Regions from separate parts of the Pseudomonas viciae genome, predicted to be linked through region 4. Evidence: predicted binding sites of a transcription regulator. Region 4 holds the regulator's gene; each other region holds the start of a gene.
The links. The regulator sigma-54, encoded in region 4, starts transcription at its own class of promoters, with help from an activator protein. The targets are predictions, from matches to a motif close to ANTGGCATNNANNTTGCTNT.
Positions count from the first base shown of each region.

Region 1: glnA (type I glutamate--ammonia ligase) is a predicted target of sigma-54. The motif match lies at 3,550-3,569, and genes of this name have one in related genera.
Region 2: EPZ47_RS07920 (flagellar basal body rod protein FlgF) is a predicted target of sigma-54. The motif match lies at 4,001-4,020, and genes of this name have one in related genera.
Region 3: EPZ47_RS20290 (circularly permuted type 2 ATP-grasp protein) is a predicted target of sigma-54. The motif match lies at 4,573-4,592, and genes of this name have one in related genera.

Region 1 is NZ_CP035088.1:367,585-374,921, reverse strand. Features, by position in the region: gene typA (translational GTPase TypA) at 1-1,741, opposite strand, end outside; gene thiI (tRNA uracil 4-sulfurtransferase ThiI) at 1,881-3,335, opposite strand; gene glnA (type I glutamate--ammonia ligase) at 3,664-5,070, shown strand; gene EPZ47_RS01680 (chorismate mutase) at 5,192-5,755, shown strand; gene EPZ47_RS01675 (DUF4124 domain-containing protein) at 5,945-6,463, shown strand; gene EPZ47_RS01670 (DUF4124 domain-containing protein) at 6,460-7,080, shown strand; gene glnL (nitrogen regulation protein NR(II)) at 7,312-7,337, shown strand, end outside.
Region 2 is NZ_CP035088.1:1,723,252-1,730,588, forward strand. Features, by position in the region: gene EPZ47_RS07900 (amino acid aminotransferase) at 1-631, opposite strand, end outside; gene EPZ47_RS07905 (4a-hydroxytetrahydrobiopterin dehydratase) at 631-987, opposite strand; gene phhA (phenylalanine 4-monooxygenase) at 1,087-1,872, opposite strand; gene EPZ47_RS07915 (sigma-54-dependent transcriptional regulator) at 2,183-3,742, shown strand; gene EPZ47_RS07920 (flagellar basal body rod protein FlgF) at 4,075-4,812, shown strand; gene flgG (flagellar basal-body rod protein FlgG) at 4,862-5,647, shown strand; gene flgH (flagellar basal body L-ring protein FlgH) at 5,700-6,395, shown strand; gene EPZ47_RS07935 (flagellar basal body P-ring protein FlgI) at 6,441-7,337, shown strand, end outside.
Region 3 is NZ_CP035088.1:4,663,074-4,670,410, reverse strand. Features, by position in the region: gene EPZ47_RS20325 (OmpA family protein) at 1-147, shown strand, start outside; gene EPZ47_RS20320 (aminotransferase-like domain-containing protein) at 348-1,790, shown strand; gene EPZ47_RS20315 (translation initiation factor 2) at 1,876-2,346, shown strand; gene EPZ47_RS20310 (YkgJ family cysteine cluster protein) at 2,494-2,748, shown strand; gene EPZ47_RS20305 (START domain-containing protein) at 2,788-3,396, shown strand; gene EPZ47_RS20300 (hypothetical protein) at 3,536-3,772, shown strand; gene EPZ47_RS20295 (ribonuclease E inhibitor RraB) at 3,976-4,317, shown strand; gene EPZ47_RS20290 (circularly permuted type 2 ATP-grasp protein) at 4,623-6,032, shown strand; gene EPZ47_RS20285 (alpha-E domain-containing protein) at 6,042-6,992, shown strand; gene EPZ47_RS20280 (transglutaminase family protein) at 6,989-7,337, shown strand, end outside.
Region 4 is NZ_CP035088.1:1,026,737-1,034,073, reverse strand. Features, by position in the region: gene lptC (LPS export ABC transporter periplasmic protein LptC) at 1-466, shown strand, start outside; gene lptA (lipopolysaccharide transport periplasmic protein LptA) at 453-1,001, shown strand; gene lptB (LPS export ABC transporter ATP-binding protein) at 1,001-1,726, shown strand; gene EPZ47_RS04500 (RNA polymerase factor sigma-54) at 1,891-3,384, shown strand; gene hpf (ribosome hibernation-promoting factor, HPF/YfiA family) at 3,461-3,769, shown strand; gene ptsN (PTS IIA-like nitrogen regulatory protein PtsN) at 3,782-4,246, shown strand; gene rapZ (RNase adapter RapZ) at 4,249-5,106, shown strand; gene EPZ47_RS04480 (HPr family phosphocarrier protein) at 5,122-5,397, shown strand; gene EPZ47_RS04475 (ZIP family metal transporter) at 5,591-6,481, opposite strand; gene EPZ47_RS04470 (superoxide dismutase) at 6,501-7,124, opposite strand; gene EPZ47_RS04465 (hypothetical protein) at 7,127-7,337, opposite strand, start outside.

The sequences.
Region 1 (7,337 bases), 660 kb from region 4:
TCACTTCACACAGTTCGTCTTCTTGTACGAACTCCAGAGCTTGCTCCAGGGTGAACTTGACCGGCGGAACCAGGGCGATGGTTTCGTCTTTGCCCGAAGCACGCATGTTGTCGAGCTTCTTGCCTTTGGTCGGGTTCACGCCCAGGTCGTTGTCGCGGCTGTTCAGGCCGACGATTTGACCTTCGTAGATGTCCTGGCCGTGTTCAACGAACAGCTTGCCACGGGCTTGCAGGGTTTCCAGCGAGTAGGTCAGTGCCTTGCCGGTCGCAACCGATACCAGAACACCGTTCTGACGGCCGGACATGTCGCCGGACTTCATCACGTCGTAACGATCGAAGATCGAAGTCAGGATGCCGCCACCGGAGGTCAGGGTCAGGAACTCGTTACGGAAACCGATCAGGCCACGGGCCGGGATGTTGTACTCAAGGCGCACACGGCCCTTGCCATCCGGAACCATGTTGGTCAGGTCGCCCTTGCGCAGGCCCATTTGCTCCATGATCGCGCCCTGGGATTCTTCCGGCAGGTCGATGGTCACGTTTTCGTACGGTTCGTGCTTGACGCCATCAACCATACGGATGATCACTTCAGGACGACCAACGCCCATTTCGAAGCCTTCGCGACGCATGGTTTCGATCAGTACCGAGAGGTGCAGCTCACCACGGCCGGAAACCTTGAACTTGTCGGCCGAGTCGCCTTCTTCAACGCGCAGGGCAACGTTGTAGAGCAGCTCTTTGTCCAGGCGTTCCTTGATGTTGCGGCTGGTCACGAACTTGCCTTCTTTACCGCAGAATGGCGAGTCGTTGACCTGGAAGGTCATGGAAACGGTTGGCTCGTCGACGGTCAACGGCTTCATCGCTTCGACGTTCATCGGATCGCACAGGGTGTCGGAGATGAACAGTTGCTCGAAGCCGCTGATGCAGACGATGTCGCCGGCTGCTGCTTCTTCAACGTCGATACGGTGCAGACCGTGGTGACCCATCAGCTTGAGGATACGACCGTTACGCTTCTTGCCGTCGGCATCGATAGCCACGACCGGCGTGTTCGGCTTGATGCGACCACGAGCGATACGGCCAACACCGATCACACCCAGGAAGCTGTTGTAGTCCAGTGCCGAGATTTGCATCTGGAACGGACCGTCACGGTCGACTTTCGGCGCCGGTACGTCGTCGACGATCGACTGGTACAGCGGGGTCATGTCTTCAGCCATGGCGGTGTGGTCCAGACCGGCAATACCGTTCAGGGCCGAGGCGTAGACGACTTTGAAGTCCAGCTGTTCTTCGGTAGCACCCAGGTTGTCGAACAGGTCGAAGATCTGGTCCAGAACCCAGTCCGGACGCGCGCCTGGACGGTCAACCTTGTTGATGACCACGATCGGACGCAGGCCGGCTTCGAAAGCCTTCTTGGTCACGAAGCGGGTTTGCGGCATAGGGCCGTCCTGGGCGTCGACCAGCAGCAGCACGGAGTCGACCATCGACATTACGCGCTCTACTTCACCACCGAAGTCGGCGTGGCCCGGGGTGTCCACGATGTTGATGTGGTAGCCGTTCCAGTTGATGGCGGTGTTTTTCGCCAGGATGGTAATACCGCGCTCTTTTTCCTGGTCGTTGGAGTCCATCACGCGCTCGTCGTTGAGCTCGTTGCGCTCCAGGGTGCCGGATTGACGCAAGAGTTTGTCTACCAGGGTGGTTTTACCATGGTCAACGTGAGCAATGATGGCGATGTTGCGTAGATTTTCGATCACTTGTGTATCTCGATCAGAGGATTCGGTGTGCTGACAGGTCGTGGCAGCGATTAACAGTAGAGTCAGGCTTTGCCGTTACAGCTTGTCGGCGGCGTCGGGGGGCCGGTGACGCAAGCCACAGGCAAACAGCCCCGGGCACTTAGCTCGGTCGATAAACGCGCACATTGGCATGCCCCTCACTGAGCAAATGGTGGGCATGCAGGCGACTCATCACGCCTTTGTCGCAATACAGCAGGTACTGGCGAGTAGGGTCCAGTTCCTTGAAACGCGCGTTCACTGCATAGAACGGCATCGTTTGTACCTCGATGCCGGCGATATTCAGCGGGTCGTCTTCAGCGTCGTCCGGGTGACGGATGTCGATGATGATCTGACCGGCCAGCGCTTCGCCGACTTCTTCAATTTGGATGTCCTGGCCCAACTCATCGATTACGCGATCGATTGGCACCAGCCTGGCGTTTTCGAGCGCACGCTCGAGCACCGCCATGTCGAATTCTTTCTCTTCATGCTCCACCCGCCCGCGCTTGGCCGCCGTCTTCGGATTGACCGAGATGACCCCGCAGTACTCCGGCATGTGCCGGGCAAAATCGGCGGTGCCGATCTCGATGGCCGTGTCGATGATGTCCTGCTTGTGGCTGGCGATCAGCGGACGCAAGACCAGCTTCTCGGTCACGCAGTCAATCACCGACAGGTTCGGCAGCGTCTGGCTGGATACCTGGGAGATCGCTTCACCGGTCACCAGCGCATCGATCTGCAGGCGGTCGGCAATTCGTGAAGCGGCGCGCAACATCATACGCTTCAAAATGACGCCCATATGACTGTTATCGACTTTGCCGAGAATCTCGCCCAGGACTTCTTCGAACGGCACACTCACAAATAACACGCGTTGGGAGCTGCCGTACTTCTTCCAGATGAAGTGCGCCACTTCCATTACGCCCAGTTCATGGGCGCGCCCGCCGAGGTTGAAGAAGCAGAAATGGCTCATCAACCCGCGACGCATGATCTGGTAGGCGGCGACCGTGGAGTCGAAGCCGCCGGACATCAGCACCAGGGTCTGCTCCAGCGAACCCAGCGGGTAACCGCCAATGCTGTTGTGCTGGCTGTGGATCACGAACAGCCGCTGGTCGCGAATCTCGATGCGTACTTCTATTTGCGGGTCTTTCAACGAAATACCGGCGGCGCCGCACTGACGACGTAGCTGGCTGCCGACGTATTTCTCCACGTCCATCGAGCTGAACGGGTGTTTGCCGGCACGCTTGCAACGTACCGAAAAGATCTTGCCGGCCAGGGCATCACCATAATGGAGCATGCACTTGGCGAGGATGTCGTCGAAATCCCCCAGTGGATATTCATCGACCTGCAGGAAATGCGCGATGCCCGGCATGCAGCTCAGGCGCTCGGTCATTTCCTTGAGGATCCTGGGTTCGCTGACGCGGGTTTCCAGCTCGAGGTTGTCCCACACGCCGTTCACCACCACGGCCGGGTCCAGGTCTCGGAGCACGGTGCGGATGTTCTTGGCCAACTGGCGGATGAAACGCATCCGTACCGGGCGGCTCTTGATGGTGATCTCGGGGAAGACTTTTACGATTAGTTTCATGAAAACAGCGCGCGAACGGCCAGCCGAAAAAGGGGGGCGCGGATTATAGCGGAAATTGCTCAAGGTTTAACCAGTTAATGTGCAGATGGTTTTGTTCGCACCAAAACAGGTCATTATCGATTGGCAGCGCCACATTGCAGTGCGTTATTGTCTGACAATCTGCGATTTACGCCTTCAAAAGCGTGGATTTGGTGCAAAAAACCCATGCTGGGGCACTGGCATGCAATTTGCTCCCTTGTGAGGCAGGTTGCCTTGGCAGAGTATTCGCGCCGGCATCACCCATATCTAAGGGCACTCCACTACCCGCCCGAAGCCACCCGGAGGACATATGTCGAAGTCGGTTCAACTCATCAAAGATCATGACGTCAAGTGGATTGATCTGCGCTTCACTGACACCAAAGGTACTCAACATCACGTGACCATGCCGGCCCGTGATGCGCTGGACGACGAATTCTTTGAAATCGGAAAAATGTTCGACGGCTCCTCCATCTCTGGCTGGAAAGGCATCGAAGCCTCCGACATGATCCTGATGCCGGACGACGCAACTGCCGTCCTGGACCCGTTCACCGAAGAGCCGACCCTGATCCTGGTCTGCGACATCATCGAACCTTCGACCATGCAAGGCTATGACCGCGACCCACGCGCCATCGCCCACCGTGCCGAGGAATACCTGAAGTCCACCGGTATCGGCGACACCGCTTTCTTCGGCCCTGAGCCTGAGTTCTTCATCTTCGACTCGGTCAAGTTCAAGTCCGACATCTCCGGCTCCATGTTCAAGATCTTCTCCGAACAAGGTTCGTGGATGTCCGACCAGGACGTGGAAGGCGGTAACAAAGGCCACCGCCCTGGTATCAAAGGCGGTTACTTCCCGGTTCCACCGTTCGACTTCGACCACGAAATCCGTACCTCCATGTGCAACGCACTGGAAGAGATGGGCCAGACCGTCGAAGTTCACCACCACGAAGTGGCAACTGCCGGCCAGAACGAAATCGGCGTGAAATTCAACACGCTGGTCAAGAAGGCTGACGAAGTCCAGACCCTGAAGTACTGCGTACACAACGTTGCTGATGCATACGGCCGCACCGCGACCTTCATGCCTAAGCCTCTGTACGGCGACAACGGTTCGGGCATGCACGTGCACATGTCGATCTCCAAAGACGGCAAGAACACCTTCGCAGGCGAAGGCTATGCCGGTCTGTCGGACACCGCCCTGTACTTCATCGGCGGCATCATCAAGCACGGTAAGGCCCTGAACGGCTTCACCAACCCGTCGACCAACTCCTACAAGCGTCTGGTACCAGGCTTCGAAGCACCGGTCATGCTGGCCTACTCGGCTCGTAACCGTTCCGCCTCGATCCGTATTCCTTACGTGAACAGCCCGAAAGCCCGCCGTATCGAAGCTCGCTTCCCGGATCCGGCTGCCAACCCATACCTGGCCTTCGCTGCACTGATGATGGCCGGTCTGGACGGTATCCAGAACAAGATCCACCCTGGCGATGCCGCTGACAAAAACCTGTATGACCTGCCGCCTGAAGAGGCCAAGGAAATCCCACAGGTTTGCGGCAGCCTGAAAGAAGCCCTGGAAGAGCTGGACAAGGGCCGTGCGTTCCTGACCAAGGGCGGCGTATTCAGCGATGACTTCATCGACGCTTACATCGCACTGAAAAGCGAAGAAGAAATCAAGGTTCGCACCTTCGTACACCCACTGGAATATGAGCTGTACTACAGCTGCTGATCCAGTAAGCGCCGCCACGCACGGCGTGAATAAAGAGAGGCCTCCTTCGGGAGGCCTTTTTTATGGGCGCAGGTTACGTGCATGATGACTCGTCGCTCCCCGATAGAAGACGAGACTGCCCATGACTTTGCGCTTCAAACTCTGCCTTGCCCTGTCTGCCGCGCTGCTGGCCTCCACCGCCGAGGCCGCCTCTGCTCCCGCCCCTGAGGCCCTCACCCCGCTGCTTAACGCCATTGGCGAGCGCCTGGCCCTCGCCGACCAAGTGGCACTGAGCAAATGGGACAGCCACAAACCAGTAGAAGACCGTCAGCGCGAGCGTGAAGTCATTGCCGCCGCCGTCGCCCAGGCGCCGGCCTACAAGCTGAGCGGCGAAACCGTGGAAGCGTTTTTCGCTGCCCAGATAGAAGCCAACAAAATGGTGCAGTACATCAATTTGTCCGACTGGGCCCTGGAAGGTAAGGCCCCGGACCTCCCACGCCCGGACCTGGTGGGACAGATCCGCCCGCAACTCGACCGCCTGCAAAAGCGCCTGCTGCAACAACTGGCTGACTTCGCCCCCTACCGCACCGACCCGCAGTGCCCGCAATGGCTGGCCCGGGCCACCCACAACAACAAACAGCACCCGGTGCACCGGCTCGCCCTGATCCGGGCGACTGCTGAGCTGTGTGTCTTCACAAAATCCTAAAGACAACAATCCACCCTGTGGGAGCGAGCTTGCTCGCGATGAGGCCAGCACATCCAACATCCTGGCGACTGACACACCGCCATCGCGAGCAAGCTCGCTCCCACAGGGGATTGAGGGCAACAACTTGGGCCAACCGCGCCACCTGACCTATGCTGCAACCCATCACTTTTCGTTTTCGGTCGATTTTTCATGGGTCGCGGTTTTCCAATCATCCTGTTGCTGCTGTTGGCGCTGCCAGCCGCTGCGCAGATCTACAAGTACACCGACGCTGACGGCAACACCGCCTATAGCAACCAGCCGCCCCAAGGCGTACCGGCCCAGGCGGTGGAATTGCCGCCGCTCAACAGCATCGAACGCCAGCCCCCAACCAGCCCGGACGCGCCCGCGGTGCCCCTAGCCAAGGACGAGCCGCACAATGCCTACGAGGTGCTGGAGCTGACAGACATCCCCACCGAGGAAGCCCTGCGCGCCAATAACGGCACGTTCACCGTTGGCGTCCGGGCTCAACCGCGTCTGCAAAGCCCCCATCTGTTCCGGCTGCTGCTGGATGGCCAACCCTACGGGCAGCCAACCAACGTGCCTCGCCTGCAATTGGTGAATATCGATCGAGGCGAACACAGCCTGGCGGTTCAAGTCATCGCCGGGGACACCCTCGTGCAACAAAGTGACACCGTCACGTTCACCGTACAGCGGGTGCACCAGCCATGATCCGCTGGCTGCTCGCGCTGGGCCTTTTGCTGGCCACGCTGCCGGGAATGGCGCAGGTCTATACCTACATCGACGCCCAAGGCAATCGCGTCTTCACCGACCAGCCGCGCCCCGGCAACGCAAAGAAAGTACAGCTGCCGCCCGGCAATCGGATGTCGCCCCCCTCCGCCAGCGCAGCACCAGCGCCGACAGCGGAAAACCGCCCCGAGCCGCTGTTCCATTATGAAATGCTCCGGCTACTGATCCCGGAACCGGACGCCACGATACGCAGCACCGCCGGAGAGCTGATCGTCAGCGTTACCAGCGAACCCGGACTGAAAAAAGGTCACCGGTACCGCCTGCTGCTCGACGGCCAACCCACGGGCGCACCGGGGCCGAGCCCGGTGTTCGCCTTGAGCGACATCGATCGAGGCACCCATCATCTGGCGGTGGAAATCCTCGATGAGCAAGACCGTATCCTCGAACGCACCGCCAACCAGCCGTTCCACATGCAACGCATGTCCCTGGCGCAGAAGCGCCGTATCAAACCCTGCGCCATCGCCGACTACGGCCTGCGCCCCGAATGCCCCCTCGCCGATAAACCTGAAGAAGAAAGCAGTATCTTGCCGTTCTTCTAACACCGCCCGGGCTTGCGCACTATATTGGTGCGGCATCTTGCACAAATACCCAAACCCCAACCCATTTTGGTTCGAAAGTACCCGTAAAAACTGGCAGAACGCCACGCAAACGGGCGAATAAAGCCCTTTTAAGGCTCTAAACGCTTCTTTTCGGAGCCTTGGTTTGGTTTTTGCATTTTCCTTGTACCAGCGCGTCATACGCGTGCTAGCTACGCTCCAAAAGAGGTCCTGATGACCATTAGCGACGCACTACACCG
Region 2 (7,337 bases), 700 kb from region 4:
CGATCAGCGGCAGCAGGTCGCGGCTGCGCATCACCTCCAGCACCTGGCGCCATTGCTCATGGGAGAGGTCGAAGCCGGTAGGGTTGTGGCAGCAGGCGTGCAGCAGCACCACGTCACCTTTTGGCGCCTGGTTCAGGGTCGCCAGCATCGCCTCGAAATCAAGGCGATTGTCAGCGCCCACATAGGGGTAATGACTGGCCTTGACGCCAGCGGTGGCGAAGATGGTTTCGTGGATCGGCCAGGTCGGGTTGCTCAGCCAGACGCCACGCCCCGGCAGGCATTGGGCGATGAAGTCGGCACTCAGGCGCAGGGCTCCGGTGCCGCCCGGGGTCTGGGTGGCGCCGGCGCGTCTTGCGGTGATCAGCGGCGAGTTGGCGCCCAGGACCAGTTCATTGATCAACTGGCCGAACGCGGCGTCACCGTGACCGCCGATGTAAGTCTTGGTGGTCTGGCGATCCACCAGCCGCTGTTCAGCCTGCTTCACGGACTGAAGAATCGGCGTCAGGCCCTGAGCGTCTTTGTAGACGCCCACGCCCAGGTCGAACTTGCTCGGATTGCTGTCCGCGCCGTAGGCCTCCATCAGGCCGAGGATCGGGTCGCCGGGCACCCGGCCGATGGCATCGAAATGCATTATTTGCGGCCCTCGGCGGTCTTGGCCACTTCGTCGGTGCGAGCGGCCATGATGAAGTCGTTGCGGTGCAGGCCCTTGATGGAGTGGCTCCACCAGGTCACGGTGACTTTACCCCACTCGGTGAGCAGGCCAGGGTGGTGACCTTCGGCCTCGGAGATTTCACCAACGGCGTTGGTGAACGCCAGGGCATGCTTGAAGTTCTTGAACAGGAAAACCTTTTCCAGCTGCATCACGCTGTCGCGCACTTCGATGTTCCAGTCCGGGATCTGCTTGATCAATACCGGCAGTTCTTCGTCGCTGACTTGTGGGGCGTCGGCGCGGCAGGCTTCGCAATGGGCTTGGTTCAGAGTGTTCATAGTGTGTTCCTGGATCGAATATTTGAAAAACGTCGATGCACCCACGCTAAAGCAAAGCTGCGCTGTGCAACAGACTCAATTGAGATCAAAAGAGGCGGTTCACGCCGCTTTGGGTGGGAATTTCGGTGCGTGCAATCCCAGTTCCCGGCCGCGCTTGACCATGCCCATGATGTCTTCGTGGGCCAGGTCGAATAGGCGCTTGAGCTCAGGCAGCACGAAATACACCGGCTGCAGGATGTCGATGCGGTATGGCGTGCGCATCGCTTCCAACGGATCGAAGGCTTGATGCTCCGGTTCGTCCGACAGGCAATAAACGGTTTCCCTAGGCGAAGACAGGATCCCGCCACCGTAGATGCGCCGGCCTTGCGGCGTTTGCACCAGGCCGAACTCGATGGTCATCCAGTACAGGCGGGCCAGGTAGACGCGTTCTTCCTTGGAGGCCTGTAGGCCGAGCTTGCCGTAGGTGTGGGTGAATTCGGCAAACCAGGGGTTGGTCAGCAGCGGACAGTGGCCGAATATCTCGTGGAAAATGTCCGGCTCTTGCAGGTAGTCCAGCTCTTCACGGGTACGAATAAACGTCGCCACCGGAAACTGCTTGCTGGCGAGCAATTCGAAGAAGGTCTGGAAGGGGATCAGCGCCGGCACCCGAGCGACTTGCCAGCCCGTGGTTTCACCCAGCACCTTGTTGATTTCGCCCAATTGCGGAATGCGATCGTGGGGCAGGCCAAGCTTCTCGATGCCGTCCAGGTATTCCTGGCACGCACGGCCCTCGATGACTTTCAGCTGGCGGGTGATCAGCGTGTTCCACACCGCATGTTCTTCGGCGGGGTAGTGGATAAAACCTTGCGCATCGGGCTCGCGGGCCACGTACTGCGTCTGCTTCATGCTGCTCTCCTGCTGATTTCCCTCAGGGGGAAGGCGTGTTTGTTGTTATGTCCAGCGATGCATTAGAGATAACTCGAAGCAGGGGCGTGTGCAGCGGGTAGGCGAGGGCACGTATCGCGATAAGGGTGCGATTTCGTAAAGTTTTCGTTACGTATTCAGCGATGCTTCGGTGCTGCCGGGATTTTTGGCTGGGAAAGGGCCTACAGCTGTAACATAATCTTGACGTTTATTTGCGTCGGCACGCAGAAAAAACCTTGTGGTGAGGGATCAAGTCCCTCAGCGCGAATTTCCATCCACATCGGGCCTTTTTATGCGCATCAAAGTCCATTGCCAGAATCGCATCGGCATCCTGCGGGACATTCTCAACCTGTTGGTGGAGTACGGGATCAACGTCGCCCGAGGGGAAGTCGGTGGCGAGCACGGCAATGCGATTTATCTGCACTGCCCGAACCTGATCAACATCCAGTTCCAGGCGCTGCGGCCGAAATTCGAAGGCATCGCCGGGGTATTTGGCGTCAAGCGCGTAGGGCTGATGCCCAGCGAGCGTCGGCACATGGAGCTCAATGCGTTGCTCGGCGCCTTGGAGTTTCCGGTGCTGTCTATCGACATGGGTGGCTCTATCGTCGCGGCCAACCGGGCGGCGGCACAATTGCTCGGGGTGCGGGTGGACGAGGTGCCGGGGATTCCGTTGTCCCGGTACGCCGAAGATTTCGATTTGCCGGAACTGGTGCGTGCCAACCAGTCGCGGATCAACGGGCTGCGGGTCAAGGTCAAGGGCGATGTGTTTCTGGCCGACATCGCCCCGTTGCAATCGGAGCACGACGACAGCGAGGCCATGGCCGGCGCCGTACTGACGCTGCACCGGGCCGACCGGGTCGGCGAGCGTATCTATAACGTGCGCAAGCAGGAGCTGCGTGGCTTCGACAGTATTTTCCAGAGCTCCAAAGTGATGGCGGCGGTGGTTCGTGAGGCCCGGCGCATGGCGCCACTGGACGCTCCGTTATTGATAGAAGGTGAAACCGGCACCGGCAAGGAATTGCTGGCCCGCGCCTGTCACCTGGCCAGCCCGCGCGGGCAATCACCGTTGATGGCGCTCAACTGCGCCGGCTTGCCGGAGTCCATGGCCGAGACTGAGCTGTTCGGCTACGGGCCGGGAGCCTTTGAAGGTGCCCGGGCCGAAGGCAAGCTCGGCTTGCTTGAGCTGACCGCGGGAGGGACGCTGTTTCTCGATGGGGTAGGGGAAATGAGTCCGCGCCTGCAAGTGAAATTGCTGCGCTTTCTGCAGGATGGTTGCTTCCGTCGCGTAGGCAGCGATGAAGAGGTGTACCTGGATGTCAGGGTGATCTGCGCGACCCAGGTCGACTTGTCCGAACTCTGCGCCCGGGGTGAATTCCGCCAGGATTTGTACCACCGCCTGAATGTCCTTTCCCTGCACATCCCGCCGTTGCGCGAATGCCTCGATGGCCTGGCGCCTTTGGTGGAGCATTTTCTTGACCAGGCCAGTCGCCAGATTGGCTGTCCGTTGCCGAAGCTGGCCGCAGCGGCGATGGAGCGTCTGAGTCACTATCATTGGCCGGGGAACGTCCGGCAGTTGGAAAACGTGCTGTTCCAGGCCGTTTCCCTGTGCGACGGCGGCACGGTGAAGGCCGAGCACATCCGCTTGCCGGACTACGGCGTGCGCCAGCCCCTTGGTGATTTCTCCCTCGAGGGTGGGTTGGATGAGATCGTCGGGCGTTTCGAGAAAGCTGTGTTGGAGCGGCTTTACTCCGAACACCCCAGCAGTCGGCAATTGGGCAAGCGGTTGGGGGTTTCCCATACCACCATTGCCAATAAGTTGCGCGAGTATGAGGTTGGTAAAATCGAGTCATAGCTATTTATCGATTGTGTTTTTGCTGGCCTCATCGCGAGCAAGCTCGCACAAGGTGATCGATTGCTCACAAATCATGGGAGCACTGGAGATCCAATGTGGGAGCGAGCCTGCTCGCGATGACGACAGTGGCCGTTGCCAAGGTCAAGCGTTGCCGTAAGCGGCACAACACCGCCGGTTTTTCGTCTTCGACACATTTCAAAAATCCCTTCCCCAACCCTCCAACCCTTTGTTTGCCGGCGCGCGGGGCGCCAGAAAAAAGTTGGTCTGCAAATTGCTTATGGCTCAGTAGTACAGCAGTGGGCGGCAAACGTCCGGCATGCAGAGGAACGACAGTGGACAAGTACCTTTATGTGGCAATGACCGGCGCCAGCCAGAACGCACTGGCGCAACGGGCCCATGCCAACAACCTGGCGAACATCTCCACCAATGGTTTTCAGAAAGACCTGGAGCAGGCCCGCTCGATGCCGGTGTTTGGCGACAGCTTTCCGGCGCGGGCATTTGCCATGTCCGAGCGTCCTGCCACTGACTTCACCCCGGGTGCGCTGGTGGAAACCGGTCGTGACCTTGACGTCGCGGTCAGCGGGCCGGGCTGGATGGCCGTGCAGAACCCCGATGGTGGTGAAAGCTACGTGCGCACCGGCAGCCTCAACGTCGACGCCCTGGGCGTGTTGCGGGCCGGCAACGGCATGCCGGTGATGGGCAACGGTGGTCCGATCGCCGTGCCGCCGGAGCAGAAAATCGAAATCGGCCAGGACGGCACCATCAGCATCCGCGCCATGGGCGAAGGTCCGCGTGTGATGGCTGAAGTCGACCGCATCAAGCTGGTCAACCCGGACCTCAAGAACATGACCAAGGGCCTGGACGGTTCGATCCGGACCAAGGACGGCCAGCCGGCGCCCATCGATGGCAACGTGCAGTTGGTGTCCGGGTTCCAGGAAGCGAGCAACGTCAATGCCGTGGATGAGATGACTTCGGTGCTGGCTTTGGCCAAGCAGTTCGAGCTTCACGTCAAGATGATGAACACCGCCAAAGAAGGCGACGAGGCCATGGCCCGGGTCTTGCAGATCTAACCATTAATTACAGCGTCGCGCCGAAAAACAGGCGTACGAGGAGAATCGAATGCTTCCGGCTCTATGGGTTGCCAAAACAGGTTTGTCCGCCCAGGACACCAACCTGACGACCATTTCCAACAACCTGGCGAACGTTTCGACCACGGGCTTCAAACGTGATCGCGCTGAGTTCCAGGACCTGCTGTACCAGGTCAAACGCCAGCCAGGCGCCCAGTCGACCCAGGACAGCGAACTGCCGTCGGGCCTGCAAGTGGGTACCGGTGTGCGTATTGTCGGCACCCAGAAGAACTTCACCGCCGGCAGCCTGCAGACCACCGAGCAGCCGCTGGACATGGCCATCGACGGTCGCGGTTTCTTCCAGATCCTGCAGCCGGACGGCACCACGTCCTACACCCGTGACGGTACGTTCCACCTCGACTCCAACGGCCAGATCGTCAACGCCAGCGGTTTCGCCCTGGAGCCGGCCATCGTCATCCCGAACGATGCCCAGACATTCACCGTAGGCCGTGACGGCACCGTGTCCATCACAGTGGCGGGCAACCCGGCCTCCCAAGTGATCGGCAACCTGCAGACCGCCGACTTCATCAACCCGGCCGGCTTGCAAGCGGTGGGCAACAACCTGTTCCTGGAAACCGCCGCCAGTGGCGCGCCGCAAGTTGGCACGCCGGGCCTGAACGGTTTTGGTACCACGCTGCAGAACACCCTGGAAACGTCCAACGTGAGCACCGTGGAGGAGATGGTCAACATGATCACCACCCAGCGCGCTTACGAGATGAACTCCAAGGTGATCTCCACCGCCGACCAGATGCTCTCGTTCGTTACGCAGAATCTGTAATCACGTCTATAGAGGCGGCCCGGGGTCGCCTGCAACACCAAGAGGTAGGGTCATGAATCGCTTTGTATCTGTTCTGGCACTGAGTGGGATCACCGCGCTCGCGGGCTGTGTCGGGCCAACGCCCAAGCCCAATGACCCGTACTACGCTCCGGTGTTGCCGCGCACGCCGCTGCCGGCCGCCGCCAACAATGGTTCGATCTACCAGGCCGGTTTCGAGCAGAACCTGTACAGCGACCGCAAGGCGTTCCGGGTCGGTGACATCATCACCATCACCCTGAACGAGCGGACCCAGGCCAGCAAGAATGCCAACTCGCAGATCGACAAGACCAGCGACACCAGCGTTGGCCTGACGTCGTTGTTCGGCTCCAGCCTGACCACCAACAACCCGATCGGCAGTAATGACCTGAGCCTCAGCGCCGGTTACAGCGCCGACCGGGCCACCAAGGGCGATAGTCAGTCAGGCCAGAGCAACAGCCTGACCGGTTCGATCACCGTGACCGTCGCCGACGTGTTGCCCAACGGCATCATTGCCGTGCGGGGCGAGAAGTGGCTGACCCTCAATACCGGCGACGAACTGGTGCGCATCGCCGGCATGGTCCGGGCCGATGACATCTCCACCGACAACACTGTTCCGTCAACCCGTGTGGCCGATGCTCGCATCACTTACTCGGGTACCGGTGCCTTCGCCGATGCGAGTCAGCCGGGCTGGTTCGACCGTTTCTTCCTCAGCCCGAAGTTCCCTTTCTAGGTGGCCCAGTTGAATCTTAAACAGCTGTTGATCGGTGCCCTGGTGATGTCGGCAGCCTTTAGCGCTCAAGCCGAGCGTCTGAAGGATATCGCCAGCATTTCCGGCGTGCGTTCCAACCAGTTGATCGGCTACGGTCTGGTCGTGGGCCTGAACGGCACCGGTGACCAGACCACCCAGACCCCGTTCACCCTGCAGACCTTCAACAACATGTTGTCGCAGTTCGGCATCAAGGTGCCGGCAGGTTCGGGCAACGTACAGTTGAAGAACGTCGCAGCGGTGTCGATCAGTGCCGATCTGCCGGCGTTCGCCAAGCCTGGCCAACAGGTGGATATCACCGTTTCGTCCATCGGTAACTCCAAGAGTCTGCGCGGTGGCACCCTGCTGCTGACGCCGCTCAAGGGGATCGACGGCAACGTGTACGCCATCGCCCAGGGTAACCTGGTGGTGGGTGGTTTCGATGCTGAGGGGCGCGACGGCTCGAAGATCACCGTCAACGTTCCGTCGGCTGGTCGCATCCCTGGCGGTGCGTCGGTGGAGCGTGCGGTGCCGAGCGGTTTCAACCAGGGCAACAGCTTGACCCTGAACCTCAACCGCTCCGATTTCACCACGGCCAAGCGCATCGTCGACAAGATCAACGACATGCTTGGCCCAGGTGTGGCCCAGGCCATCGACGGCGGCTCGATTCGTGTCACCGCGCCCCTGGATCCGAGCCAGCGGGTCGACTATCTGTCGATCCTGGAGAACCTCGAAGTCGATCCGGGCCAGGCCGTGGCCAAAGTCATCATCAACTCGCGCACCGGCACCATCGTGATCGGCCAGAACGTCAAGGTTTCTCCAGCCGCCGTGACCCACGGCAGCCTGACCGTGACCATCACCGAAGACCCGATCGTCAGCCAGCCAGGTCCGTTGTCCAACGGCCAGACCGCCGTGGTCCCCCGTTCG
Region 3 (7,337 bases), 3.0 Mb from region 4:
GGCATTGACGACAAGCGCATCCAGGTCGAAGGCTACGGTGACGAATTTCCGGTGGACGTCAACGCTTCCGAGCGTGGCCGGGCGCAGAACCGTCGCGTGGAAATTGTGTTCTCCGACGAAAAAGGCCAGCTCGGCGCCGCCCGCTGAGGGCTGCGTCACTGGAAAACCCGGCCCCTTTAAAGGCGCCGGGTTTTTTTACACCTGCAAATCGCGGCGCAATGAGTACAGTTGGGGCTGTCACTGGGCTGTACTGTCGAGTAATCTGGCAACTGTCCCCGTACACTTCTAAACTGTTCCGGTATCGTTTCCGACAAAAATAAAATGCCCGTGAAATCGAGTGCTGCGTCATGACCAACCTCCTGCTTTATCAACGTATTGCGCAACAGCTGGCCGAAGACATCCGGCGCGGCGTGTATCAGCCCGGTGAACGCGTGCCTTCGGTGCGCAAGATGAGCTCGCAGCTCAACGTCAGCCATGCCACGGTGCTGCAGGCCTACGCCAACCTTGAAGACCAGGGGCTGATCCGCGCGCGGCCACAATCGGGTTACTACGTGCACCAGACGCCGGCCCTTACCGCGCCGACGCCGGACATCGCCCGGGTCGAGCGCCCAGGGTTGGTGACGCGCAGCAGTATCATCCAGCAGGTATTGGTCGAGTCGCGCCGCGAAGGGGTATTCCCGTTGGGGGCGGCGGTGCCGAGCGTCGACTACCTGCCTGTGCGGGCGCTGCACCAGCAATTGGCCAAGGTCACGCGTTTTCACAGCCCGCGGGCGTTCAGCTACATGTTCAGCCCGGGCTTCGAGCCGTTGCGGCGTCAGGTGGCGATTCGCATGCGTGATGCTGGCGTCGTGGTGGACCCCTCCGAAGTGGTGATCACCCACGGCTGTGTCGATGCGCTGCAGATGTCCTTGCGCGTGCTGACCCGGCCAGGGGATCTGATCGCTGCCGAGTCACCTACCTATTACGGCTTGCTGCAGTTGGCAGATCTGCTGGGCCTCAAGGTCATCGAGATCCCCAGTGATCCGGTCACCGGCATGAGCCTCGAGGCGCTGCAACTGGCGGCTAACCAATGGTCGATCAAGGCGCTGGTGTTGACCACGCGCCTGAGCAATCCCTTGGGCAGCACCATGCCGGAGGAGCGTCAGAAGCAACTGCTGCGCCTGGCGTCGGACTTCGACATCCAGATCGTCGAGGACGATATCTATGGCGAGCTGATGTTCGAGCAGGGGCGCACCAAGGCGCTCAAGGCCTACGACCGGTTGGATCGGGTGATCTATTGCTCGAGTTTTTCCAAGACCTTGTCGCCGGGCGTACGTATCGGCTGGATGATCGCCGGCAAATTCCAGCAGGAAATCCAGCGCCTCCAGACCTTCAGTACTCACTCGGCGTGCAGCGTTACGCAAATGGGCATCGCGGCATATCTGGAAAATGGCGGTTATGACCGGCACCTGCGCTATATCCGCCAGGAGTACCGCAAGAACCTCAGCGCTTTTCAGCTGGCGGTGCAGCAATATTTCCCCGAAGGCACGCAAATGAGCCGCCCCAACGGAGGCTTCATCCTGTGGGTCAGCCTGCCGGGGCGGGTCAACACCCAGGAATTGCATGTGCGGGCGTTGCAGCAAGGCATCAGTATCGCGCCAGGGCTGATTTTCAGTAATACCGAGCAGTTCAATCACTGCATCCGCCTGAATTGCGGCACACCCTGGAACCGCGAGGCGGAGCGAGCCTTGATGACGCTGGGCCTGCTGGCCACTCAATTGTGCCAAGAGACTGCCAACGGATTTTTATAGGAATCAGCGGCTTAGTCTGATGTGCTTGTCAGCGCCTCATTATCAGGCGAGCATGGCGGTCTCTGCCGTAAGTACCGTTGTGTTTATGAAAGCCATTGCTCCTGCTGCCTGGGTTTTGATCGGCCTGTTGACCGCCTTCCATACGGGAGGCGTCGTGGCGGCTTCGGCGCAGGAGAAACCCGTCGCCAGCGCGACGAGTAATGCGCCGAAAAAAACGGCGGTGGTCAAGAAGGCTCCCGCGAAAAAAACGGCGGCGAAGAAAAAACGCGCGCCCATCGCTTCCAAGAGCAAATCCGCCCATGAGGTTGCCAAGACTCCATTACCAGCGGCCAAGCTGGATTTGAGCTTGCCCCATGACATGGTCGAGGAACTGCAACCGCCGGGTAAGGTGCAGTCAGCTAAAAACCAGCCACTGTTGCCGTCCATGTTCGGGGAGAAACCCGGACCGTTCCAACTCAATGGGCGTTTGCTGAGCAATGAGATGCAACTGCCGCTGCGCAATCAGGAGCGCAATGAAGTGGAAGGCGCGGCACTGGAGTTCGAATTCAAGCAGTGAACCTTGCCATGCATGCAGCTCGTCGCTGACCGTTCGGTCATCTCGCCGTGGGCGAAAAAACCTGCGGACTTTAATTTTAAACGAGTGTTTTAGCCGTTACTCTGTGCGCTGTTACCAACCATTACCTGTCGTGAGGATGTTGTCGTCATGAAATGCCGTGAAGGCTGTGGCGCCTGCTGCATCGCCCCGTCCATCAGTTCCCCGATCCCTGGCATGCCCCAAGGCAAACCGGCGGGAGAACGCTGCGCGCAGTTGTCGGTCGACAATCTGTGCCGGATCTTCGGCCAGCCGGAACGCCCCGCGGTGTGCTCGGCGTTCGAGGCCGACATCGAGGTCTGTGGCAGCAGCAGCGAAGACGCCATCCGACTGATCGGTTGGTGGGAGCAAGTCACGGCAGCGTAATGGGTCAATGATCAGAACTTGGACAATAAGGAAAAAACTATGGGTTCGCTGCATCGTATGGCTGTGTTGTGTGGCTTGACCGTGTTGTTGGCAACCGCCAGCGCTCAGGCAGAGGACTGGCAGGTCACCAAGGAGAAGGACGGTATCAAGGTATCCCTGAGTGAAGTGGCTGGCTCCAAGTACAAGGCCTACCGCGGCGTGACTGTCATGCAGACCACCATGGCCAAGTTGCGGGCCCTGCAGGAAGATGTCCCGGGTGCCTGCGCCTGGATTCATGAGTGCAAGAGCCAGAAGCTACTCAAGCACGAAGGTGACAAGAGCTGGACCTACACTCAGTTCAATACGCCATGGCCAGTCACTTCCCGAGACTCGGTGCTGGAAGTCACCACCGTCGATGGCGCGGATGGCAGCCTGACCCGCAATCTCAAAGGCGTACCGACCTACGTGCCTGAAGAGAAGGGCTTTGTACGAGTGACCCAGGTCGACGGCTTCTGGAAATTCACCCCCAAGGGCGCGAACCAGGTCGAAGTGACGTACCAGGTCCACACCGAACCCGGTGGCGATGTACCGTCCTGGCTGGCTAACAAGTTCGTGGTGGATGCGCCGTTCAACACCTTGAAAGCGCTGAAGGAGCGCGCCGAAAAGTAATCGGCCATGGTTGCATCAGGAGACCGCCCATGAGGCGGTCTTTTCATGTGTGCCGCCCAACAACCCAGCGGAACGATTGTTCAGCCCTCAATGTCGAGATAGAGGTAAGCCAGGCCCTGAATTGATCGAGGAGACACCGATGCAGAAGTGGGAAATCACTTTCGTGGATGATCACGGCGACACCACTGAAGAACTGTTCGACTGTGACCAGGAGCCCACCATGGAACAGGCCGCACAACTGATTCGCGGACGGCTGTTTCCAGTGGCCAGCGAGTTGGACCTCAATGACCTGGAGGGGCGCACTGAAGACCCGACGGTCAAGAACCTCAAGTCCCAGCACAGCATCGAAATCATCAGCATTACACCGATTTCATGAAAATCGTTGTCTGGCCCCGCTTGGCAGTGGCCACGACTTGCGGCTACTCTGCAAGTGAGATCAGCGAAAGGATCGCTTAGGTCCGGTCTTGTCAGCTACATGCTTGTGTCCCGACGGTAATTTGATGCCGTAACGCCTGCAACTTACGGGTTGCCTGCGCGGGAAGACGGAAAGTCTATCCATCGGTTTTAGGAGGACGTTTCATGAGCACAGCCTATCAAGAAGACATCAGCACCAGTGTGTTGCGCCGCATGAAAGAAGGCGGTTTCGATTTCTCAAAATTCCATCCCATCGAGTTCTACGCCATTTTCCCGGATGAGGAGCGGGCGCGCAGGGCGGCAGGTCAATTTCGGGGCGAATCGCTGAACGCGCAGATCAGTGCACGGGACGACGGGGCTTGGTCATTGGAACTGAGCCGGGTGATGTATGCCACTTACGACGATATCGGAGACTTCGAGCAAGACTTTGAGGCCGTGGTTGAGCCGTTGGGCGGCATCATCGAGGGCTGGGGCGTCAAGCAAGAGATTCGGCGCTTGCAGGCCTGATACTTCACTCACTGCAACCAGAGCAACGGCTGACCTTTGTGTCGGCCGTTTTCATGTCAGCGATCTTACCCCCAGGTTTTGTACCTAACTGTATCCAAGCCAGGCTATGGCGTTTTTCCGTGTCTATGCTCAGGGGAGCGACGGCCCTGCGCCGCAATGAAGCGGGGGCAGCGGGGTGGGGGGATTTGCCGCACTACAAGAGTGCGCAGCCTCTCAGTGGATAATCCAACCCGTTGATCATAAAGCGTTTATGCCGATGGCACGGGCCTTGCGAAGCCTGATGCCAGGGTGACAAGGAGTACGGCATGATCCGCACTGGTTTTGACGAGATGTACGAGGCCGACGGCCAGGTCCGCCCGCATTATCGGGCGTTTGCACGTTGGCTGGCCGAAACGCCAGACGAACTTCTGGCACAACGCAGACGCGAAGCGGACCTGTTGTTTCATCGCGCCGGCATTACGTTCACGCTTTACGGGGACGAGCAGGGCACGGAGCGCCTGATCCCTTTCGACACTATCCCGCGCAGCATTCCCGCCAGCGAATGGCGGGTCGTCGAGCGTGGCTGCATCCAGCGGGTCAAGGCACTGAACATGTTCCTGGCCGACCTCTACCATGAGCAACGAATCATCCGGGCCGGCATCATCCCCGCCGAGCAGGTGCTGGCCAACGAGCAATATCAACTGGCGATGCAAGGGCTGGATCTGCACCGCGACATCTATGCCCACATTTGCGGCGTCGATCTGGTGCGCGACGGCGATGGCACGTACTACGTACTTGAAGACAATCTTCGTACGCCCAGTGGCGTCAGCTACATGCTTGAAGATCGCAAGATGATGATGCGCCTGTTCCCCGAACTGTTTGCCGCCCAGCGCATCGCCCCCATCGACCATTACCCCAACCTGCTGCTCGACACCCTGAAAAGCGCCAGCCCACTGGATGACCCCAGCGTCGTGGTGCTCACGCCGGGGCGCTTCAACAGTGCATTCTTTGAGCACGCGTTCCTGGCCCGGGAGATGGGCGTGGAACTGGTAGAAGGCGCCGACCTGTTCGTGCGCGACGACAAAGTCTTCATGCGCACCACCGACGGGCCGAAAGCGGTGGATGTGATCTACCGTCGCCTTGACGACGCGTTCCTCGATCCACTGGCCTTCAATCCGGATTCGATGCTCGGGGTGCCAGGGCTGTTGTCGTCCTACCGGTCTGGCAACGTGGTGCTGGCCAATGCCATCGGCACGGGCGTGGCGGACGACAAGTCGGTGTACCCGTTCGTCACCGACATGATCAAGTTTTACCTGGACGAAGAGCCGATCCTGAAGAACGTCCCTACATGGCAGTGTCGTAACCCTGCTGAACTTTCCCACGTACTGGCGAATCTTCCAGATCTGGTGGTCAAGGAAACCCAGGGCTCCGGCGGTTACGGAATGCTGGTGGGGCCGGCGGCGACGACGGCGCAGATCGACGCCTTCCGCGAACGCATCAAGGCCAAGCCGCACGCCTACATCGCCCAGCCGACGCTGTCGCTTTCTACGTGTCCGACCTTTGTCGAAAATGGCATTGCCCCTCGCCACATCGACTTGCGGCCGTTTGTCCTGTCTGGCCGGGAAACCCGTGTGGTGCCGGGCGGCCTGACGCGCGTGGCGTTGCGCGAAGGGTCGCTGGTGGTGAACTCGTCCCAGGGCGGTGGCACCAAGGACACCTGGGTGGTCGAGGATTGAGGAGCTGCCATGCTAAGTAGAACCGCCTCGGACCTGTACTGGATGTCGCGTTACCTGGAGCGTGCGGAAAACCTCGCGCGGATGCTCGACGTCAGTTATTCGCTGTCCTTGATGCCCCAGGACGGGCGCGGCGATGGCCTGCACGAATTGGCCATGCCGCTGCTGATCACCGGCACGCTGGATGATTACCGGGAGCGACACGGCGACTTGCACGCCGAACGCCTGTTGCATTTTTTTGCCCTGGACGCGGCCAACCCGGCGAGCATCTACAGCTGCCTCGGTTCCGCGCGCGCCAGTGCCCACGCGGTGCGTGGGCGAATCACCGCCGACATGTGGGAAAACGTCAACGCCACCTGGTTGGAAATTCGCGATATCGCCGAGCAAGGCTTGAGTCGCTACGGCATGAGCCGTTTCTGCGAGTGGATCAAGGAAAGGTCTCACCTGTTTCGAGGCGCAACCTACGGCACCATCATGCGTAACGACGCGTTCAGGTTCATTCGCCTGGGGACCTTTATCGAAAGGGCCGACAACACCCTGCGCTTGCTAGACGCCCGTTACGAGATGGCCGGTGACCAGGCCGACACGGTCAGCGACGGCACGGCCCACGCGTATTACCAGTGGAGCGCCTTGTTGCGGGCCTTGTCTTCCTTCGAGGCCTACACCGAAATCTACCGTGACGCCCCGGGCGCGCGTCATGTGGCTGAACTGTTGCTGCTGCGCGCCGATGTGCCGCGGTCGCTGCGGGCCTGCACCGAAGAAATCGAGCAGATCCTCGCGAGCCTACCAGGCTCCAACGGCCGGCAGGCACAACGCCTGGGCGCGGAAATGGACGCGCGCCTGCGCTACACCGGGATTAACGAAATCCTCGACGGGGGCCTGCATGCCTGGCTCACCGAATTCATCCCATTGGTCCGCGAACTGGGCAACGCCATTCACAGTTCCTACCTGGAGGTCATATGAGACTCTCAATCAGCCACGAAACGGCCTACCACTATGAAGACCAGGTTCGCGCCAGCATCCAGTACCTGCGCCTGACACCCCACGACAGCGAGCGCCAGCATGTGCTGAGCTGGCAGCTTGATCTGCCACGGCCGGTACGTGCGCAGCTGGATCCGTTCGGCAACATCCTTCATGTACTGACCCTGGACGAGCCCCACGAAACGGTCATCATTGGTGCCCGTGGCCAAGTGGACATCGACCCGTTGCGTGAAGCCGAACATGAGAGCCAGTCGGCGCTGCCGTTCCTGCGCTTCACCCGGTTGACCGAAGCGGACGAGGCGCTACGAGCTTTCGCCGCGCAGCAAT
Region 4 (7,337 bases):
ACCGGCGGCCACGGTTGAAGAGAATATCGACTGGTACGCAACCAACACGCATACCCTGCAATACCTGCCCGATGGCAAAGTGCAGTATGAGATGACGTCCGACAAGGTCGACCACGTAAAGGCCACCGATATTACGCTGGTGACCAAACCGGACCTGAACATGTTCCGCGGCACCGAGTTTCCGTGGCATGTGCAGAGCCTGCGCGCCGAAGTCAACTCCGGGGGCACCGAAGTGGAGCTGATCGACTCGGTACGCGTAGCCCGAACCGATGAAAAAAATCGTACGACCATCATTACCAGCAGTCGTATGACCGTGTTCCCACAGCAAGAATATGCGCAGACCGAGCAACCCGTTAGAATCGACGGCGCCGGGGGTGTATCGACCGGCACGGGAATGAAAGCGTATTTGAAGGAAAGCAGGATACACCTGCTATCGAACGTAAGAGGACAGTATGAAGCTCGCTAAAACCCTCCCTATTTTGCTCAGTCTGGGCGCAGCACTGGGAAGCGCGAGCGCCTGGGCCCTTCCCAACGATCGCGATCAACCTATCCGCATCCAGGCCGACGACGCGCAACTGGACGACAAGAATGGTGTCGCCACCTATAAGGGTGACGTGATCATCACCCAGGGCTCGATGAAGGTCACTGGCAACACCGTGACCATCACCCGCACCCCGTCCGGCGATATCGACGTGGTGACCTCGGTGGGCAACCTGGCCTACTTCGAACAACTCCAGACCGCGGGCGACACCAAGCCTGTGCAAGGTTACGGGGTGACCATCCAGTATCACGCATCCCAGGACCGTGTCGTGCTGATCGACCGCGCCAAGGTCGTCGACAAGGACAACAACGTGACCCAAGGCGAGAAAATCGTCTACGACACCAACAAAAAGCTGGCCAGCGCCGGTCGTGCCACGGGCAGTAAAGTCACTGAGTCCCGCCCTCGCATCGACATGGTGATCCAGCCGAAAAAGAAAACCGACGAGCAGAAGGCCCAGTAATGGCAACTCTGAAAGCTCAGCACCTGGCCAAGAGCTACAAGAGCCGCCAAGTCGTGCGTGATGTCAGCCTGTCCATCGACAGCGGCCAGATCGTCGGCCTGCTCGGCCCTAACGGCGCGGGCAAGACCACCTGCTTCTACATGATCGTCGGCCTGGTCCAGGCCGACCAGGGCCGTGTGCTGATCGACGACCTGGACGTCAGCCACCAGCCCATGCACGGTCGGGCAAAGGCTGGCATCGGCTATCTGCCACAGGAAGCATCGATCTTCCGCAAGCTGTCGGTAGCCGACAACATCATGGCCATCCTCGAGACCCGCAAGGAACTCGACAAGGCCGGCCGTCGCCAGGAGCTGGAAAGCCTTTTACAGGAGTTCCACATCAGCCACATTCGCGACAACCTGGGCATGAGCCTGTCCGGTGGCGAACGGCGCCGCGTGGAAATCGCCCGCGCCCTGGCCACCTCGCCGAAATTCATCCTGCTCGACGAACCGTTCGCCGGCGTGGACCCGATTTCGGTGGGCGACATCAAGCAGATCATCCACCACCTCAAGGCCAAGGGGATCGGCGTGCTGATCACCGACCACAACGTGCGTGAAACGCTGGATATCTGCGAAACCGCCTACATCGTCAATGACGGCCAGTTGATCGCCGAAGGCGACTCCGCAGCCATCCTGGCCAACGACCTGGTCAAGGAAGTGTATCTGGGCCATGAGTTCCGCCTGTAAGCAAAGAGTCTGGCGAAGCGCCTGGGCGTCGTTTAATTTTATTACGGCGACGCCCTAGGCAAACACTCCAGTTTCAGGCATATAATTTGCTTAAGTTTGGCGCTTCGGCGCCCTTGTAGTGGATGGCGCATGTGCGCCGGCGAATAAGGTGTTAAGCCCCTGCCATGAAACCATCGCTAGTCTTGAGAATGGGCCAGCAGCTGACGATGACACCGCAGCTGCAACAGGCCATCCGCCTGCTCCAATTGTCGACCCTGGACCTGCAACAGGAAATCCAGGAGGCCTTGGAGTCCAATCCGATGCTCGAGCGCCAGGAAGAAGGCGACGACTTCGATAACGCCGACCCGCTGGCCGACAACGCCGAACAGAAAACCAACACCGAAATCCCGGAACCGTCCTACCAGGAAGCCGCCCCGACGGTGGATAACCTCGAGGATGGCGAATGGAACGAACGCATCCCCAACGACCTGCCCGTGGACACAGCCTGGGAAGACGTCTACCAGACCAGCGCCAGCAACCTGCCAAGCAGTGACGACGACGAGTGGGACTTCACCACCCGTACCTCTGCCGGCGAGAGCCTGCAAAGCCACCTGCTGTGGCAGCTGAACCTTGCGCCGATGTCCGACACCGATCGCCTGATCGCCGTGACCCTGATCGACTGCATCAACAACCAGGGCTACCTGGACGAGACCCTCGAGGAAATCCTCGAAGCCTTCGACCCCGAACTGGATATCGAGCTGGACGAAATCGAAGCCGTCCTGCACCGCATCCAGCAATTCGAACCGGCCGGTATCGGTGCCCGCAACCTGGGTGAATGCCTGCTGCTGCAGCTGCGCCAACTGCCCGCCAAGACACCTTGGCTGACCGAAGCCAAGCGACTGGTCACCGACTACATCGACCTGTTGGGCGGTCGCGACTACAGCCAGCTGATGCGCCGCATGAAGCTCAAGGAAGATGAACTGCGCCAGGTCATCGAACTGGTCCAGAGCCTCAACCCGCGCCCGGGCTCGCAAATTGAGTCCACCGAACCCGAATACGTAGTCCCGGACGTGATCGTGCGCAAGCACAACGACCGCTGGCTGGTGGAGCTCAACCAGGAATCGGTGCCCAAGCTGCGGGTCAATGCCCAATACGCCGGCTTCGTCAGGCGCGCCGACACCAGCGCCGACAACACCTTCATGCGCAACCAGTTGCAGGAAGCGCGCTGGTTCATCAAGAGCCTGCAAAGCCGCAACGAAACCCTGATGAAAGTCGCCACCCAGATCGTCGAGCACCAGCGCGGTTTCCTGGAGTACGGCGACGAAGCGATGAAGCCGTTGGTCCTGCATGACATCGCCGAGGCGGTAGGCATGCACGAGTCGACGATTTCCCGGGTAACCACCCAGAAATTCATGCATACCCCCCGGGGTATCTATGAATTGAAATATTTTTTCTCCAGCCACGTCAGCACCTCCGAAGGCGGCGAATGCTCATCCACGGCCATCCGCGCGATCATCAAAAAACTGGTGGCTGCGGAAAATCAGAAAAAGCCGTTGAGTGACAGCAAGATCGCTGGTTTACTGGAGGCACAAGGCATTCAGGTGGCCCGCCGTACCGTCGCCAAATACCGCGAATCCCTCGGGATCGCACCTTCGAGCGAACGCAAGCGGTTGATGTAAAGGGCCACGCCACAGCGTTCCAGTGGCAGGCATTTCTGCCTGCCGCTTTATGCACTGGCAACGAAGGAGAAGCTGTATGCAAGTCAACATCAGTGGACACCAACTGGAAGTGACCGAACCTCTGCGCACCTACATCGGCGAAAAACTCGAACGATTGGAGAGGCATTTCGACAAGATCACCAACGTGCAAGTGACGATGAACGTCGAAAAGCTGCTGCAGAAAATCGAAGCCACGCTGCATATCCCCGGCGGAGAAGTGGTTGCCAACGCGGAGCATTCAGACATGTATGCCGCAATTGACCTGCTGACCGACAAGCTGGATCGCCAACTTAAAAAGCATAAGGAAAAGACCCAGAGCCTCCTCCAGGGCGCAACCGGTCGTTAACCCCCCCAATCCATGATCCGACTAGAATCCATCCTGACCCCCGGCCGTTCCTTGGTGAACGCGCCGGGTGGCAGTAAAAAGAAAGCCCTCGAACAAATCGCCAACCTGATCCACCGCGAAGTGCCGGATCTGGAAATGCAGGACGTCTTCGAGGCCCTGGTTGCCCGTGAAAAACTCGGTTCTACCGGTTTTGGCAACGGCATCGCCATTCCCCACTGCCGCCTCAAGGGTTGTAGTGCGCCCATCAGCGCCCTGTTGCACCTTGAAGCCCCCATAGATTTCGACGCCATCGACGGCGCCCCGGTCGACCTGCTGTTTGTACTGCTGGTCCCGGAAGCGGCGACCGATGCGCATCTTGAGCTGCTGCGCCAGATCGCCAGCATGCTGGACCGCAAGGAAGTTCGCGAAAAACTGCGCAGCGCACCGAGCAACGAAGCCTTGTATCAGGTTGTCCTGGACGAGCAGAACGGTCATTAAACATGCGCATGATCATCGTCAGTGGCCGCTCCGGCTCCGGTAAAAGCACGGCGCTCAATGTCCTTGAGGACAGCGGCTACTATTGCATCGACAACCTGCCGGCCGGCCTGCTGCCAGAGCTGGCCGAGCGTGCATTGATCCACACCGAACTGGCGCAGCCACTGGTGGCGGTGTCCATTGATGCACGCAACCTGCCGAGCCATCTGTCGCGCTTTCCTGAACTGCTCGAGGAAGTGCGCAGCCGGCATATCCAGTGCGATGTGCTGTACCTGGATGCCGATGAAGAGACGTTGCTCAAGCGTTTTTCCGAGACCCGCCGACGCCACCCGCTGAGCAACGCCAGCCGTTCCCTGGCCGAAGCCATCCAAGACGAAAGCCAACTGCTGAGCCCGATCGCCGACTTGGCGGACCTGAAGGTCAACACCACGCACCTGAACCTGTATCAGCTACGCGACACCATCAAGTTGCGCCTGCTGAACCAGCCGGAGCCAGGCACGGCGTTCCTGGTGGAGTCGTTTGGCTTCAAGCGTGGCATGCCGGTAGACGCCGACCTGGTGTTCGACGTGCGCTGCCTGCCCAACCCTTACTGGAAACCGGAATTGCGTGAGCAGTCCGGGCTTGACCAGCCAGTGGTCGACTACCTGGCCGCCCAGCCGGATGTCGAGGAAATGTTCCAGGATATCTCCACCTACCTGCTCAAATGGCTGCCCCGCTTTGCCGCGAGCAACCGTGCCTACGTCACGATCGCCATCGGCTGCACCGGTGGCCATCACCGCTCTGTCTACCTGACCGAACGCCTGGGTCAGCTCCTGCAACAGTCCCTGAAGAACGTCCAGGTTCGCCACCGCGACCTCAGCTAAAGGATTCACATCGCGATGCCTGCTCTGGAAATCGAAATCATCAACAAGCTGGGATTGCATGCCCGCGCGTCGGCCAAGTTCGTTGGGATTGCTGGCCAATTCAAGGACACCACCATCCGGGTCGGGCGCACGCCTGAGTCCACGATCGACGGTAAAAGTATCATGGCGATGATGATGCTCGCCGCCGGCAAGGGCACCAGGATCCACCTGGAAACTGAAGGGGAACAGGCGCAAGAGGCATTGGATGCGTTGGTGGCGCTGATCAACAACTATTTCGACGAAGGCGAGTAACTGGCCCAGGTTCAAGGCGGACTCATTGTGGCGAGGTTTTTTGTGGGAGCAAAGCTTGCTCGCGATGAACGATAACTCGGCCAACCTGCACAATCGCAGCGCCTGCATCGCGGGCAAGCCTTGCTTCCACAGATCCCCTCTCCACAGATAAATCACATCACCACAGGCGGCTGTGTTCGCGCCCCGTCATTTGTCACGCCAACGCCGTATCCATCACCATCATCAAGCAAAACCCCACCAGCAACCCCAAACTCGCCAGCTTGTCATGACCATTGCGACGCGATTCGGGAATGACCTCGTGAGTCACCACCAACAGCATCGCCCCGGCCGCTAGCGCCAGGCCCAGGGGCAACAGCATCTCGGCCAGGCTGACCAGCCAGGCGCACAACAGCGCGAACAGCGGCTCGACCAACCCGGACGCGGCGCCAATCATAAAGGCCTTGATCCGCGACATCCCCGCTGCGGCCAGTACCAGTGCGATCACCAGTCCCTCAGGCACATCCTGCAAAGCGATGCCCATCGCCAGGCTGTCGGCATCGGGCATGCCGCCGCCCGCCGACACGCCGACGGCCATCCCTTCGGGGATGTTGTGAGCCACAATGGCAAACACAAACAACCAGATCCTCGGTGCAATGATCGGACGTCCCGGCGCCGCCACCAGCCGCTCGGGACTGGCTGACACCTTGCGATCCACCAGATACAGCCCGAATGCCCCCAGCAGGATACCGAAGCTGATCAGCCCGCTGGCCGCCCAAGGTGTAAGCCCCAGCTGTTCGGCCGCGGTAATGCCCGGCACGATCAGCGAAAATGCCGTAGCGGCCAGCATCACGCCTGCGCCGAAGCCCAGCAGCGAATCGCTCACGGCCTGGGGCATGCGCCGGATGACCAACACCGGCACGGCGCCCAACGCCGTACCCAAGGCGCAAAGGCTCCCGCCCTGCAGCGCACGCAACAGTTTCGGCTCCAGGTCCAGCCACGCCAGGCCCTGAGCCACCAACAATGTCATCCCGGCCAACAGCAACAGCGATCCCAAGGCATAGCGAAACAGCCGCCCACTTCCTATCGCCAGTGTTTCAGTATCCATAGTCAGCCTTGGATGGTTTTTATAGAGGATTCAAGGCCAGCGCAGCCTGATAGCGGCGCGCGACTTCAGGCCAGTTGATCACGTTATAGAAAGCGTTGATGTATTCGGGCCGACGGTTCTGGTACAGCAGGTAATACGCGTGCTCCCACACGTCGAGGCCAAGAATCGGCGTATTGCCGTTCATCAACGGGCTGTCCTGATTACCGCTGCTCTCCACCACCAGCGTTTTTTGCGCGGTCACGCTCAACCAGGCCCAGCCACTGCCGAAACGGGTCAGTGCCGCTTTAGTGAAGGCTTCCTTGAACTGTTCCAGACCACCTAGTTGCGCCTCGATCGCCGCCGCCAGGACACCATCAGGTTGACCGCCGCCCAGGGGTGACATGACCTCCCAGAACAACGAATGGTTGGCATGCCCACCACCTTGGTTGATGACGGCGGCCCTCAGGCCTTGCGGCAATTGCTCCACGCTGGACAGCAGTTTTTCGACCGGCCATTCGGCGTATTCCGTGCCTTGTACTGCGGCGTTGAGGTTGTTGATGTAAGTCTGGTGATGCTTGGTGTAGTGGATCTCCATGGTTTGCGCATCGATGTGCGGCTCCAGGGCGTCGTAGGCGTAGGGCAATGCAGGCAAGGTGAAAGCCATTCTCAATGAACTCCATAATGAAGAGGGGCATTGCTCGGCCGCGGCGAAGCGGCGTTGCAGTGCAACAAGCGTTGGGTGCGCGGGTACTCACCGTGCTCGCTGATGAAACTCAGCAGTTCGACATAGGTCTTGTGGCTCTGGCGCATCGCCGCCGCACGCAACGCCGGCGCCTGGCGCTCGTCCTGCATCGTCTGCAGCAACCTCTGATGGATG